Verminephrobacter eiseniae EF01-2: one gene and its partners. The protein of the gene in region 1 interacts with the protein of each later gene in a pairwise test. Links are inferred from orthologs where the notes say so. Each region holds a gene or a part of one and is shown on either strand. Other genes may lie near its edges.

Region 1 (3,124 bases):
GTCGAAACCTTTCTGAACTGCCATGAACCTGCACCAATTTCGCTTCGTCCAAGAGGCTGCGCGCCGCAACCTGAACCTGACCGAGGCCGCCAAGGCCCTGCACACATCGCAGCCGGGCGTCTCCAAAGCCATCCTGGATCTGGAAGAAGAACTGGGCGTGGACATCTTTGCGCGCCATGGCAAACGCCTCAAGCGCATCACCGAGCCCGGCCAGCATGTTCTCAAGAGCATAGAAGTCATCATGCGCGAGTTGGGCAACCTCAAACGCATTGGCGAGCAGTTCAGCGCGCAAGACAGCGGCACCCTGAGCATCGCCACCACCCACACCCAGGCCCGCTACGTGCTGCCCATCCCCGTGGCCCGTTTGCGTGACGCCTACCCCAAGGTCAACATCAGCCTGCACCAGGCCACGCCGCAGGAAGTGGCGCGCATGGTCATCGACGAAGTGGCAGACATCGGCATGGCCACCGAGTCGCTGGCCGATTACCCCGAACTGGTCACGCTGCCCTGCTACGAATGGCAGCATGTGTTGGTGCTCCCTGGCGATCACCCGCTGGCCCACAAGGAGCGCATTGGCCTGGACGACCTGGCCCACGAAGCGCTGATCACCTACCACCCGTCGTTCACCGGTCGCGGCAAGATCGACCACAGCTTCGGCGCCCGCAAGCTGCAACCGCGCATCGTGCTCGAAGCCATAGACTCCGACGTGATCAAGACCTATGTGCGCCTGGGCCTGGGCATCGGCATCGTGGCCGAAATGGCCATGCGCGAAGACCCGGTGGGGGATCTGGCGGTGCGACCCGTGGGGCACCTGTTCGGCCAGAACGTCACGCGCGTGGCCTTCAAGCGCGGGGCCTATCTGCGCAACTTCGTCTATAAATTCGCCGAACTGATCAGTGAGCGCCTGAGCCGCGAACTCATCGCCCAGGCGATGAGCGGGCAGGCCAATGACTACGAACTCTGACTTCCACGCCGCCACGCCCCATGACTGAAGCCACCCAAGCCAGCCCGACCGCCCGCACACCGGCCTTGCCGAACAAGCTGCCGCAGGTGGGCACCACCATCTTCACCGTCATGTCGGCCTTGGCCGCCGAGCACGACGCCGTCAACCTGGGCCAGGGCTTTCCTGACTTTGCCTGCGACCCCGCTTTGCTGGACACCGTGACCGAGGCCATGCGGGCGGGCCACAACCAATACCCGCCGATGCCCGGCATCCGCCCATTGCGCGCCGCAGTAGCGGCCAAGATCGAGGCACTCCATGGCCGCCAGTACGACGCCGACACCGAGATCACCATCACTGCGGGTGCAACGCAGGCCATCATCACCGCCATCCTGGCCTGCGTGCACCCCGGCGACGAAGTCATCGTGCTCGACCCCTGCTATGACAGCTATGTGCCCAATATCGTCCTGGCCGGCGGCCGCGCCGTGCGCGTGCCCCTGACGCCCGGCAGTTTCCGCCCGGACTTCGCCAGAATCGGCGCCGCCATCACGGCGCGCACGCGCGCGCTCATCATCAACAGCCCGCACAACCCCAGCGCCACCATCTGGAGCGCTGCCGAAATGCGCCAACTGCAAGCGCTGTTGGCGCCCACCGACATCCTGCTGATCAGCGATGAGGTGTACGAGCACATGGTGTTCGACGGCGCCGAGCACCAGAGCGCAGCGCGCTTTGCGGGCTTGGCGGCACGCGCGTTCATCGTGTCGAGCTTTGGCAAGACCTTCCACGTCACCGGCTGGAAGGTCGGCACCATGGCCGCCCCCGCCGCTTTGACGGCCGAATTCCGCAAGGTGCACCAGTTCAACGTGTTCACCGTCAACACCCCGATGCAGCATGGCCTGGCGAGCTACCTGAAAGACCCCGCACCCTACCTGCGACTGCCCGCTTTCTACCAGGCCAAGCGCGACCTCTTTCGCCAAGGACTGGCAGACACACGCCTGAAACTGCTGCCCAGCGCGGGCAGTTATTTTCAGTGCGTCGACATCTCCTCCGTGAGCGCACTGAACGAATCCGACTTCTGCCAATGGCTCACGCGCGAAGTGGGGGTGGCCGCGATCCCGCTGTCGGCGTTCTATGGCGACGGGTTCGATCAGCGCGTGGTGCGCCTGTGCTTTGCGAAAAAGGACGAGACGCTGCGAGCGGCATTGGAGCGGCTGCGCAAGCTGTGACAGCGCCCGGGTTCGGCAACAAGTCCAGACAAGGCCCCGTCTTTTGGAAAACCCATTTCAGGGCACAATTGCGGGGATCGACCACCCTGTCATCGTTGACAGAATGACCCCCAGGAAAATCACATGCTTACGTTGGAACAGCAAGCCGCAACGCATCAGCGCACCATGATTCGCCCGAAGGTGGCCGTGCAAGCCAGGACGCCAGAGCAAAAGCGCATCGTGACCGAGGTCGTCCGCCGGGTGATCAGCGAACACCACGCCGTGCTGCTGGCCCTGAAAGACCGCTGATCCTGAAGGACCGCTGATTTGCTGGATGTCGATTTCGTCATCACGGTCCACGACGAGATCATTCTGGAATTCGGCGGCTTGGCCGGGTTCGCCGGTGGTGGCAGGGGAGCAGTAGAGTCCGCGTTGCAGCGCGTAGCGAGCCACGCCCTGTACGCCGGTCTGGACGACGTGATCGCGACGTGATCGGCATGGCCTCTCTTTACGCCGAGGCCATCGCCCGAGGGCATGTCTTCAACGATGCGAACAAACGAACCGCCCTGACCTGCGCCATTGCCTACATCGAGCAGCAGGGCCTGCATGTCCGGCAGAACCCGGTGCTCGCGGAGGCCACGGTCATGCTGGCCGAGGGCAGATCGACCAGGGATGATTTCGCCGCGGTCTTGAGCAGTCTGCTATCGGGCGCCAGACAGGACATGGAGCCCGGGCCATGGGGCTCGGGCCGCCACACGAAATGCGTCTGCGCCATGCGCGGGCATGCCACTCAGGCCGCGTACACCTCATCGAGCGAGCGAAAGCCCTTGATCTCTATCGGGTTGCCGCTCGGGTCATGAAAGAACATCGTCCACTGCTCGCCGGGCTGGCCGGCAAAGCGTAGCTGCGGCTCCAGCACGAAGGCCGTGCCGGCAGCACGCAGGCGCGCAGCGAGGGCCTGCCAGTCAGGCAACTCCAA
Region 2 (3,037 bases), 3.9 Mb from region 1 along the record:
GCCCTGAGGGGCGGGGGGTATCTTGCCGCCGACCTCAAAGAACGTATAGGACAGCGTGATGGTCGCCACGTCCCTGGAAAGGCGCGGATCGATCACGAAGGCCACCGGCCATTGCCTCTTTTCGCCGGGCTCCAGCGTGTATTGGTTGAAGCAAAAGCACTCCAGCTTGTTGAAGTGCGCTGCCGCCTGGCGCGGCGCATAGCTCGGAATGGCCTGCGCTGCCATGCGCCGGTCCTGCACGTTCTGAAACTCGTACATCACTGTCGTCAACTCGCCCGGATGCACCTGCACCGAACGCTGGGCGGGCCTGAAACTCCATGGGCCGCGCGCGTTGGCATCGAACTCCACGGTGATCGTGCGCGACCTGTCCACCTGCGTATTCGCCGGCAGCCGGGCATCCTTGCCGGCCACGCCGTTGCCGGGCACCTGCCGCTCGGAGAGCGACAAGATGTTGATGCCCGTCACTTCGCAGATCTGCCGGTAGATCGGAATCAGCGCATAGCCGAAGGCGAACATGCCGGCCGCAACCACCAGCAGTTTGCCGAGCATCTTGGCGTTGGCGCGGTGCAGGTTCAGGCCCATGACGAACCCTCATCGCGCCGTGCGGTATTTCGGGGCGGTTTCATGGCGACCAAGCCACCCTGGCCATGAAGCCGATGAAGAAAACCAGGGCCACGGACGCCAGGATCAGCGCCATGCGCAGGTTGCTCTTTTTCTGTTCGGGGGTCATGGGCTTGGGGTCCTCAACCAATCACGCGGGTTGCGCTGGCATCGAGCCTGGGCGGAGTGGCAAAGGTGTGGAACGGGGCGGGCGACGGGACCTCCCATTCCAGACCCTCGGCACCGTCCCATGGCTTGGTGGGGGCTTTTTCACCCTTGCCACGCAGCGCAGGAACGACCACCGCCACGAAGAAATACACCTGCGCCAGACCAAAACCGAAACCGCCCACGGTGGCAATTGCGTTGAAGTCGGCAAACTGCAATGCATAGTCCGCATAACGGCGGGGCATGCCGGCCAGCCCCAGGAAATGCATCGGAAAGAAGGTGATGTTGAAGAAGATCAGCGAAGACCAGAAGTGGATTCGGCCGCACTCTTCGCGATACATCACGCCGGTCCATTTGGGCAGCCAGTAGTAAATGCCGGCGAACATCGAGAACAGCGAACCGGCCACCAACACATAGTGGAAATGGGCCACCACGTAATAGGTGTCCTGCAACTGAACGTCCAGCGGGGCCATGGCCAGGAACAGGCCGGTGAACCCCCCCATCGTGAACACGAAGATGAAGCCCACGGCGAACAGCATCGGGGCTTCAAAGGTCATCGAGCCGCGCCACATGGTGGCGATCCAGTTGAAGATCTTCACGGCCGTGGGCACGGCGATCAGCATGGTGGCGTACATGAAGAACAACTGGCCGGTCACCGGCATGCCGGTGGTGAACATATGGTGCGCCCAGACGATGAACGACAAGATTGCGATCGACGAGGTGGCATACACCATCGAGGCATAGCCGAACAGCCTCTTGCGCGCAAAGGCCGGCACGATCTGGCTGATGATGCCGAAGGCCGGCAAGATCATGATGTACACCTCGGGGTGGCCGAAGAACCAGAAGATATGCTGGAACATCACCGGGTCGCCGCCACCGGCGGGGTTGAAGAAACTGGTGCCGAAGTGGCGGTCGGTCAGCGTCATGGTGATGGCGCCAGCGAGCACCGGCATCACGGCGATCAGCAGGTAGGCCGTGATCAGCCAGGTCCAGGCGAACATCGGCATCTTCATCAGCGTCATGCCCGGGGCGCGCAGGTTCAGGATGGTCACGATGATGTTGATCGAGCCCATGATGGAACTGGCGCCCAGGATATGCAGCGCAAAGATGCCGGCGTCCATCGACGGCCCCATCTGCAGTGTCAGCGGGGCGTACAGGGTCCATCCTGCGGCGGGCGCGCCGCCGGGCATGAAAAACGAACTGACCAGCATCAGCGCCGCCGGGATCATCAGCCAGAAGCTGAAGTTGTTCATGCGCGCAAAAGCCATGTCGGCAGCGCCGATCTGCAGCGGAATCATCCAGTTCGCAAAGCCCACGAAGGCCGGCATGATGGCCCCGAACACCATGATCAGACCATGCATCGTGGTCAACTGGTTGAAGAACTCGGGGTTCATCAATTGCAGGCCGGGCTGGAACAACTCGGCGCGGATCAGCAGCGCCAAAACGCCGCCGACCATCAGCATGGCGAACGCGAACAGCAGGTACAGGGTGCCGATGTCCTTGTGGTTGGTGGCAAACATCCAGCGGCGCCAGCCGGTGGGGCCGTGGTGCTGGCCGTCGTCATGCGCGTGATCGCCAGCATGCCCATGGTTGTCGAGAACTGCGCTCATTGCCGGATTCCTCAATCGGTGATCAGGTGATCGGTGATTACTTGCCACGCTGGGCCACGACCTCGGCGGGCTGCACCAGTTGGCCGGTCTTGTTCGACCAACTGTTCTTGGTGTAGCTGACCACGGCCGCAATGTCGGTATCGCTCAACTGCTGCCAGGATGGCATCGCGCCATTGGCCGCGCCCTTGAGCACGATCTGCAACTGCCGGGTATGGTCGGCTTCGATCACGATGGCCGAGCCGTCGAGCGACTTGATCGGGCCGGCGCCCTTGCCGTTGGCCTGGTGGCAGGACGCGCAGTTGGCGGCATAGACCTTCTCGCCGCGCTTGAGGATCTCGTCGAGCGTCCAGACCTTGCCCGGGTCGTCGAGCTTGGCCGCCGCCTTCTTTCTTTGCTCGGCCACCCAGGCGCTGTAGTCCTCGGCCGACAGCACCTTCACATGAATCGGCATGTAGGCATGCTCCTTGCCGCACAGTTCGGCGCACTGGCCATAGTAGTCGCCGATCTTCTCGGCGCGGAACCAGGTGTCGCGCACGAAGCCGGGCAGCGCGTCCTGCTTGATGCCGAAGGCCGGCACCATGAAGGAGTGGATCACGTCATTGGCCGTGGTGATGATGCGGATCTTCTTGTCGACCGGCACCACCAGCGGGTTGTCCACCTGC
Region 3 (4,250 bases), 490 kb from region 1 along the record:
GCATAGTCCAGCGCCGGGCTGACGGGGTGCAGCTTCATGAAGCGATCCAGCGTGGCCACGGCCTGGGCTTTTTCGCCGGACTTGTAGTGTGCATAGGCCTTGTCGATCTGGGCCTGCTGCGCCAGTGGCGTGCCGGCAGCGCGGCCTTCGAGCTTTTCCAGCAGCGGCACGGCCTTGTCATAGGCGCCGCTGCTCATCTCGTCCTGCGCTTCGGCGCGGATGCGTTCGGTGCTCCAGCCCGCCGTCCGGTCTTCGGTGGTGCTCGAGCATGCAGCCAGCAGGGCTGCCAGCAGCAGGGCAGAAACCAGGGGCAGTGGGGCGGGCAGCATCGCAGGCGGCTTTCGGCAAATGGAACACGGAAAACACAGGCGGGAACACGGGCCTGCGCGGCATTGTAGCGGCGGCAGGCGGGCGCCCGGCAGGGCTGCCGTCGGGCTTCCTGGTCGGGCTTCCTACAATGGCGCCATGTTTGTCCATCTGCGCATGCACACCGAATTTTCCGTCGTCGACGGCACCAACCGGATCGACGAGGTGGCCCGGGCCGCCGCTGCCGATGGCCAGCCGGCGCTGGCCATCACCGATCTGAACAACCTCTTTGGCGCGGTCAAGTTCTACAAGGCAACCCGCAGCCAGGGCGTCAAGCCCATCGTCGGCGCCGAGATTTTTCTGCCGGGACCCGCCGGCGCAGCGCCGGCGCGCCTGATCGTGCTGGTGCAAAGCCACCAGGGCTACCTGAACCTGTCGGAACTACTGACCCGCGCCTGGACCCGTGGGGTCGTCAAAAACCAGGCGCTGTGCCACTGGGCCTGGCTGGAGGAGTTGGCCGAGGGCTTGATCGTCTTGGCCGGGGCGCAGGCCGGCCCCGTGGGGCAGGCTTTGCTCAAAGGCGATGACGCCGGCGCTGCCGAGACGGCCTTGCGGCTGGCGGGGATGTTCCCGCACCGCTTCTTTATCGAATTGCAGCGTGCCGGCCGCGCCGATGATGAAAGCCATGTCGCGGCTGCGGCCGCGCTGGCGGCGCGGTTGCGCCTGCCGGTGGTGGCGACGCACCCGGTGCAGTTTGCCCGTGCCGACGACTACGAGGCCCATGAGGCCCGGATCTGCATCGCCGAAGGCGACATCCTGGCCAACCCGCGCCGGCAGCGCAAATTCACCCGCGACCAGTATTTCAAGTCTGCGGCCGAGATGCAGCGGCTGTTTGCCGACCTGCCGTCGGCCCTGGCAAACACGGTGGAAATAGCCCGGCGCTGCAACCTCACGCTGGTGCTGGGCAAGCCGCAGTTGCCGGACTTTCCCACGCCCGGCGGCATGCCGATCGAGGCCTATTTCCGCGTCGCCTCGGTCAACGGCCTCGAGCAGCGTCTGCTGTGCCTGTACCCCGAGCCGGCACAGCGCGAGCAGCAGCGCCCGCGCTACCTCGCGCGCCTGGAGTTCGAGATCGGGACCATCGTCGAGATGGGCTTTGCGGGCTACTTCCTGATCGTCGGGGACTTCATACAGTGGGCCAGGAACAATGGCTGCCCGGTCGGGCCGGGGCGCGGTTCCGGCGCCGGCTCGCTGGTGGCCTATGCCATGGGGATCACCGACCTCGACCCGCTGGAATACAAACTGCTGTTCGAGCGCTTCCTGAACCCCGAACGGGTATCGATGCCGGACTTCGACATCGATTTTTGCCAGGCCAACCGCGACCGCGTGATCGATTACGTCAAGGACAAGTACGGCAAGGACGCCGTGAGCCAGATCGCCACCTTCGGAACCATGGCCGCCAAGGCCGCGATCCGCGACGTGGGCCGGGTGATGGACATGAGCTACACCTTCTGCGATGGCATCGCCAAACTGGTGCCGGCCAAGCCCGGCATCTCGTACACGTTGCAGTACCCGCCCAACCCGAAAAAGGAAGGCGACAAGAACCACTACGTGCTGGAGCTGGAGCCGCAACTGGCCGAACGGATGCGCAAGGAAGAGGATGTCAGGACCGTGATCGAGATGGCGCAAAAGCTCGAGGGCCTGACGCGCAACATCGGCATGCACGCCGGCGGGGTGCTGATCGCCCCGGGCAAACTGACGGACTTTTGCCCCCTGTACCAGCCGCCTGGCAGCGCATCGGCCGTGAGCCAGTACGACAAGGACGATGTCGAGGCCATCGGCCTGGTGAAGTTCGACTTTCTGGGCCTGGCCACGCTGACGATTTTGCAGCTTGCGCGCGAGTTCATCGTCGGGCGCCACAAGGGGCAGCAGGACTTCAGCTACGACGCGATCGCGCTCGACGACGGGCCGACCTACCGCCTGTTCTCCGAGGGCCAGACCGAAGCGGTGTTCCAGTTTGAAAGCCGGGGCATGCAGGGCATGCTCAAAGAGGCGCGCCCGAGCCGGCTGGGGGACCTGATCGCGCTCAACGCCTTGTACCGCCCCGGCCCGATGGACCTGATACCGAGCTTCATCAACCGCAAAAATGGCAAAGAGCCGGTGCTCTACCCGCACCCGCTGGTCGAGTCGGTGCTGGCCGAGACCTACGGGATCATGGTCTACCAGGAGCAGGTGATGCAGACCGCCCAGTTGCTCGGCGGCTACAGCCTGGGCGGCGCCGACATGCTGCGCCGGGCCATGGGCAAGAAAAAAGCCGAGGAGATGGCCGAGCACCGCGCCATCTTCCGCAAGGGGGCGGCGGAAAAAGGACTCAGCCAGGAGAAAGCCGACGAGGTGTTCGACCTGATGGAGAAGTTTGCCGGCTACGGCTTCAACAAGTCGCACGCTGCCGCTTACTCCCTGCTGGCCTACCACACGGGCTGGCTGAAGGTGCATTACACGGCCGAGTTCTTCTGCGCCAACATGACCGTCGAAATGGACGACACCGACAAGCTCAAGGTGTTGTTCGAGGATGCCCGCAAGATGGGCCTGGCGTTCGAGCCGCCGGACGTGAACCGGGGCGGGCATCGCTTCGAGCCGGTCAGCAACAAGATCATCCGCTACGGTCTGGGGGCCATCAAAGGCACGGGCCAGCAGGCCATAGAAGCCATCGTGGCCGCCCGCGAAGGGCGCGGGGAGGGGCCACGGGGCGCCTGCAGCGGACCGTTCAAGAGCCTGTTCGACTTTTGCGTGCGCGTCGATCGCGCGCGCCTGAACAAGCGCACGGTCGAAGCCTTGATCAAGGCCGGGGCTTTCGACTCCATCGAGCGCCACCGCGCGGCGCTGGTCGCCTCCATCGACCGGGCCTTCGATTTCGCTGCGGCCACGCTGGCCAACGTGAACCAGGGCAGCTTGTTCGACATGATGGGCGCTGACGCCCATGGGTCGAGCCAGCAGGAGCCGGAACTGGTGGGCGCCGCCCCCTGGGGCATCAGGGAGCAACTGATGCAGGAGAAAACCGCTGTCGGGTTTTACCTGTCGGGCCATCTGTTCGACGAAGTGGCCGCCGAGGTGCGGCGTTTCGTGCGCACGGCGATCGATGAACTGACCGATAGCCGCGAGCCCCAGGTGCTGGCGGGCATCGTCTGCGACTTGCGCGTCATCAACGGCCAGCGCGGCAAACTGGCCCTGTTCCGGCTGGACGACAAAACGGGGGTCATCGAAAGCTCTGCGGACGAGGCTTTGTTCGACAGGCACCGCCAGCAACTCAAGGAAGACGAGTTCGTGGTGCTGCAAGGGCGCTTGCAACCCGACCATTTCAGCGGCGGGCTGCGGCTCAAGGTGCAGCAGGTATGGGACTTGGCCGCAGCGCGCTGCCGGTTCGGCAAGTACCTGCATGTGGTGCTGCGGGACAAAGCGCCCGACAAACTGCCCGACATTGCGCGCCTGGTGCGCGAATTCGCGCCGCGCAGCGAGGAGACGGACGAGGGCGAGCCGCTGCTGCACAGACTGCGCGTGCGCATCGGGCTGCGCTGCAGCGCCGAGGATGTGGCCGCTGTCGCCGAACTGCAACTGGGCGAGAGTGCCGGCTTTTACCCCAGCGATGCCGCGTTGGCGGCCTGGACGGAGCAGGCCGGCTCTGCGCGCGTGGTGTACGACGATGCTGCGGGCGCGGCATGAAAGCAAATATTGGCTGCGGCAACCGCTGGTGTTGCAGCAGCCGGCCGCGCGGGTCGCTAAAATGAATTTCATGGCAACACGAGCACCCACCCTGCCGCCCGCCACGCGGCCAGCGCCCGATGATGGCGGTGCGGTCGTGCTCGAGCGCCGCCCCGAAAAGACCCCGCCGCCGCAGATGTACCAGGTGGTGATGCTCAACGATGACTACACGCCGATGGAGTTCG

What was found.
Region 2: the proteins of VEIS_RS23900 (region 1) and ctaD interact in binary tests that used the Escherichia coli proteins (3 or more experiments, as listed by UniProt). The link is inferred for Verminephrobacter eiseniae EF01-2 from one-to-one orthologs.
Region 3: the proteins of VEIS_RS23900 (region 1) and dnaE interact in binary tests that used the Escherichia coli proteins (3 or more experiments, as listed by UniProt). The link is inferred for Verminephrobacter eiseniae EF01-2 from one-to-one orthologs.

Annotation. Positions count from the first base shown.
Region 1 is NC_008786.1:5,446,095-5,449,218, forward strand. Bases 101-3,075 are described here. They hold VEIS_RS23900 (pyridoxal phosphate-dependent aminotransferase), read left to right. Parts: upstream 101-984; coding sequence 985-2,166; downstream 2,167-3,075. Other genes in these bases: VEIS_RS23895 (CysB family HTH-type transcriptional regulator), read left to right, coding at 101-964; VEIS_RS29420 (hypothetical protein), read left to right, coding at 2,290-2,454; VEIS_RS30995 (hypothetical protein), read left to right, coding at 2,473-2,637; VEIS_RS23905 (hypothetical protein), read left to right, coding at 2,643-3,005; VEIS_RS23910 (VOC family protein), read right to left, coding at 2,936-3,075. Also shown: VEIS_RS23890 (sirohydrochlorin chelatase), read left to right, coding at 1-16; more of VEIS_RS23895, read left to right, coding at 23-100; more of VEIS_RS23910, read right to left, coding at 3,076-3,124. UniProt on the Escherichia coli protein: Shows aminotransferase activity with methionine and histidine as substrates, and to a lesser extent also with phenylalanine.
Region 2 is NC_008786.1:1,540,901-1,543,937, reverse strand. The notes cover bases 60-2,947. They hold ctaD (cytochrome c oxidase subunit I), read right to left. Parts: upstream 2,376-2,947; coding sequence 744-2,375; downstream 60-743. Other genes in these bases: coxB (cytochrome c oxidase subunit II), read right to left, coding at 2,413-2,947; VEIS_RS30320 (cytochrome oxidase small assembly protein), read right to left, coding at 623-730; VEIS_RS06730 (cytochrome c oxidase assembly protein), read right to left, coding at 60-582. In the rest of the region: more of VEIS_RS06730, read right to left, coding at 1-59; more of coxB, read right to left, coding at 2,948-3,037. UniProt on the Escherichia coli protein: Cytochrome bo(3) ubiquinol oxidase is the terminal enzyme in the aerobic respiratory chain of E.coli that predominates when cells are grown at high aeration.
Region 3 is NC_008786.1:4,958,405-4,962,654, reverse strand. What follows is about bases 126-4,226. They hold dnaE (DNA polymerase III subunit alpha), read left to right. Parts: upstream 126-465; coding sequence 466-4,026; downstream 4,027-4,226. Other genes in these bases: clpS (ATP-dependent Clp protease adapter ClpS), read left to right, coding at 4,097-4,226; VEIS_RS21705 (outer membrane protein assembly factor BamD), read right to left, coding at 126-329. Also shown: more of VEIS_RS21705, read right to left, coding at 1-125; more of clpS, read left to right, coding at 4,227-4,250. UniProt on the Escherichia coli protein: DNA polymerase III is a complex, multichain enzyme responsible for most of the replicative synthesis in bacteria. This DNA polymerase also exhibits 3' to 5' exonuclease activity. The alpha chain is the DNA polymerase catalytic subunit.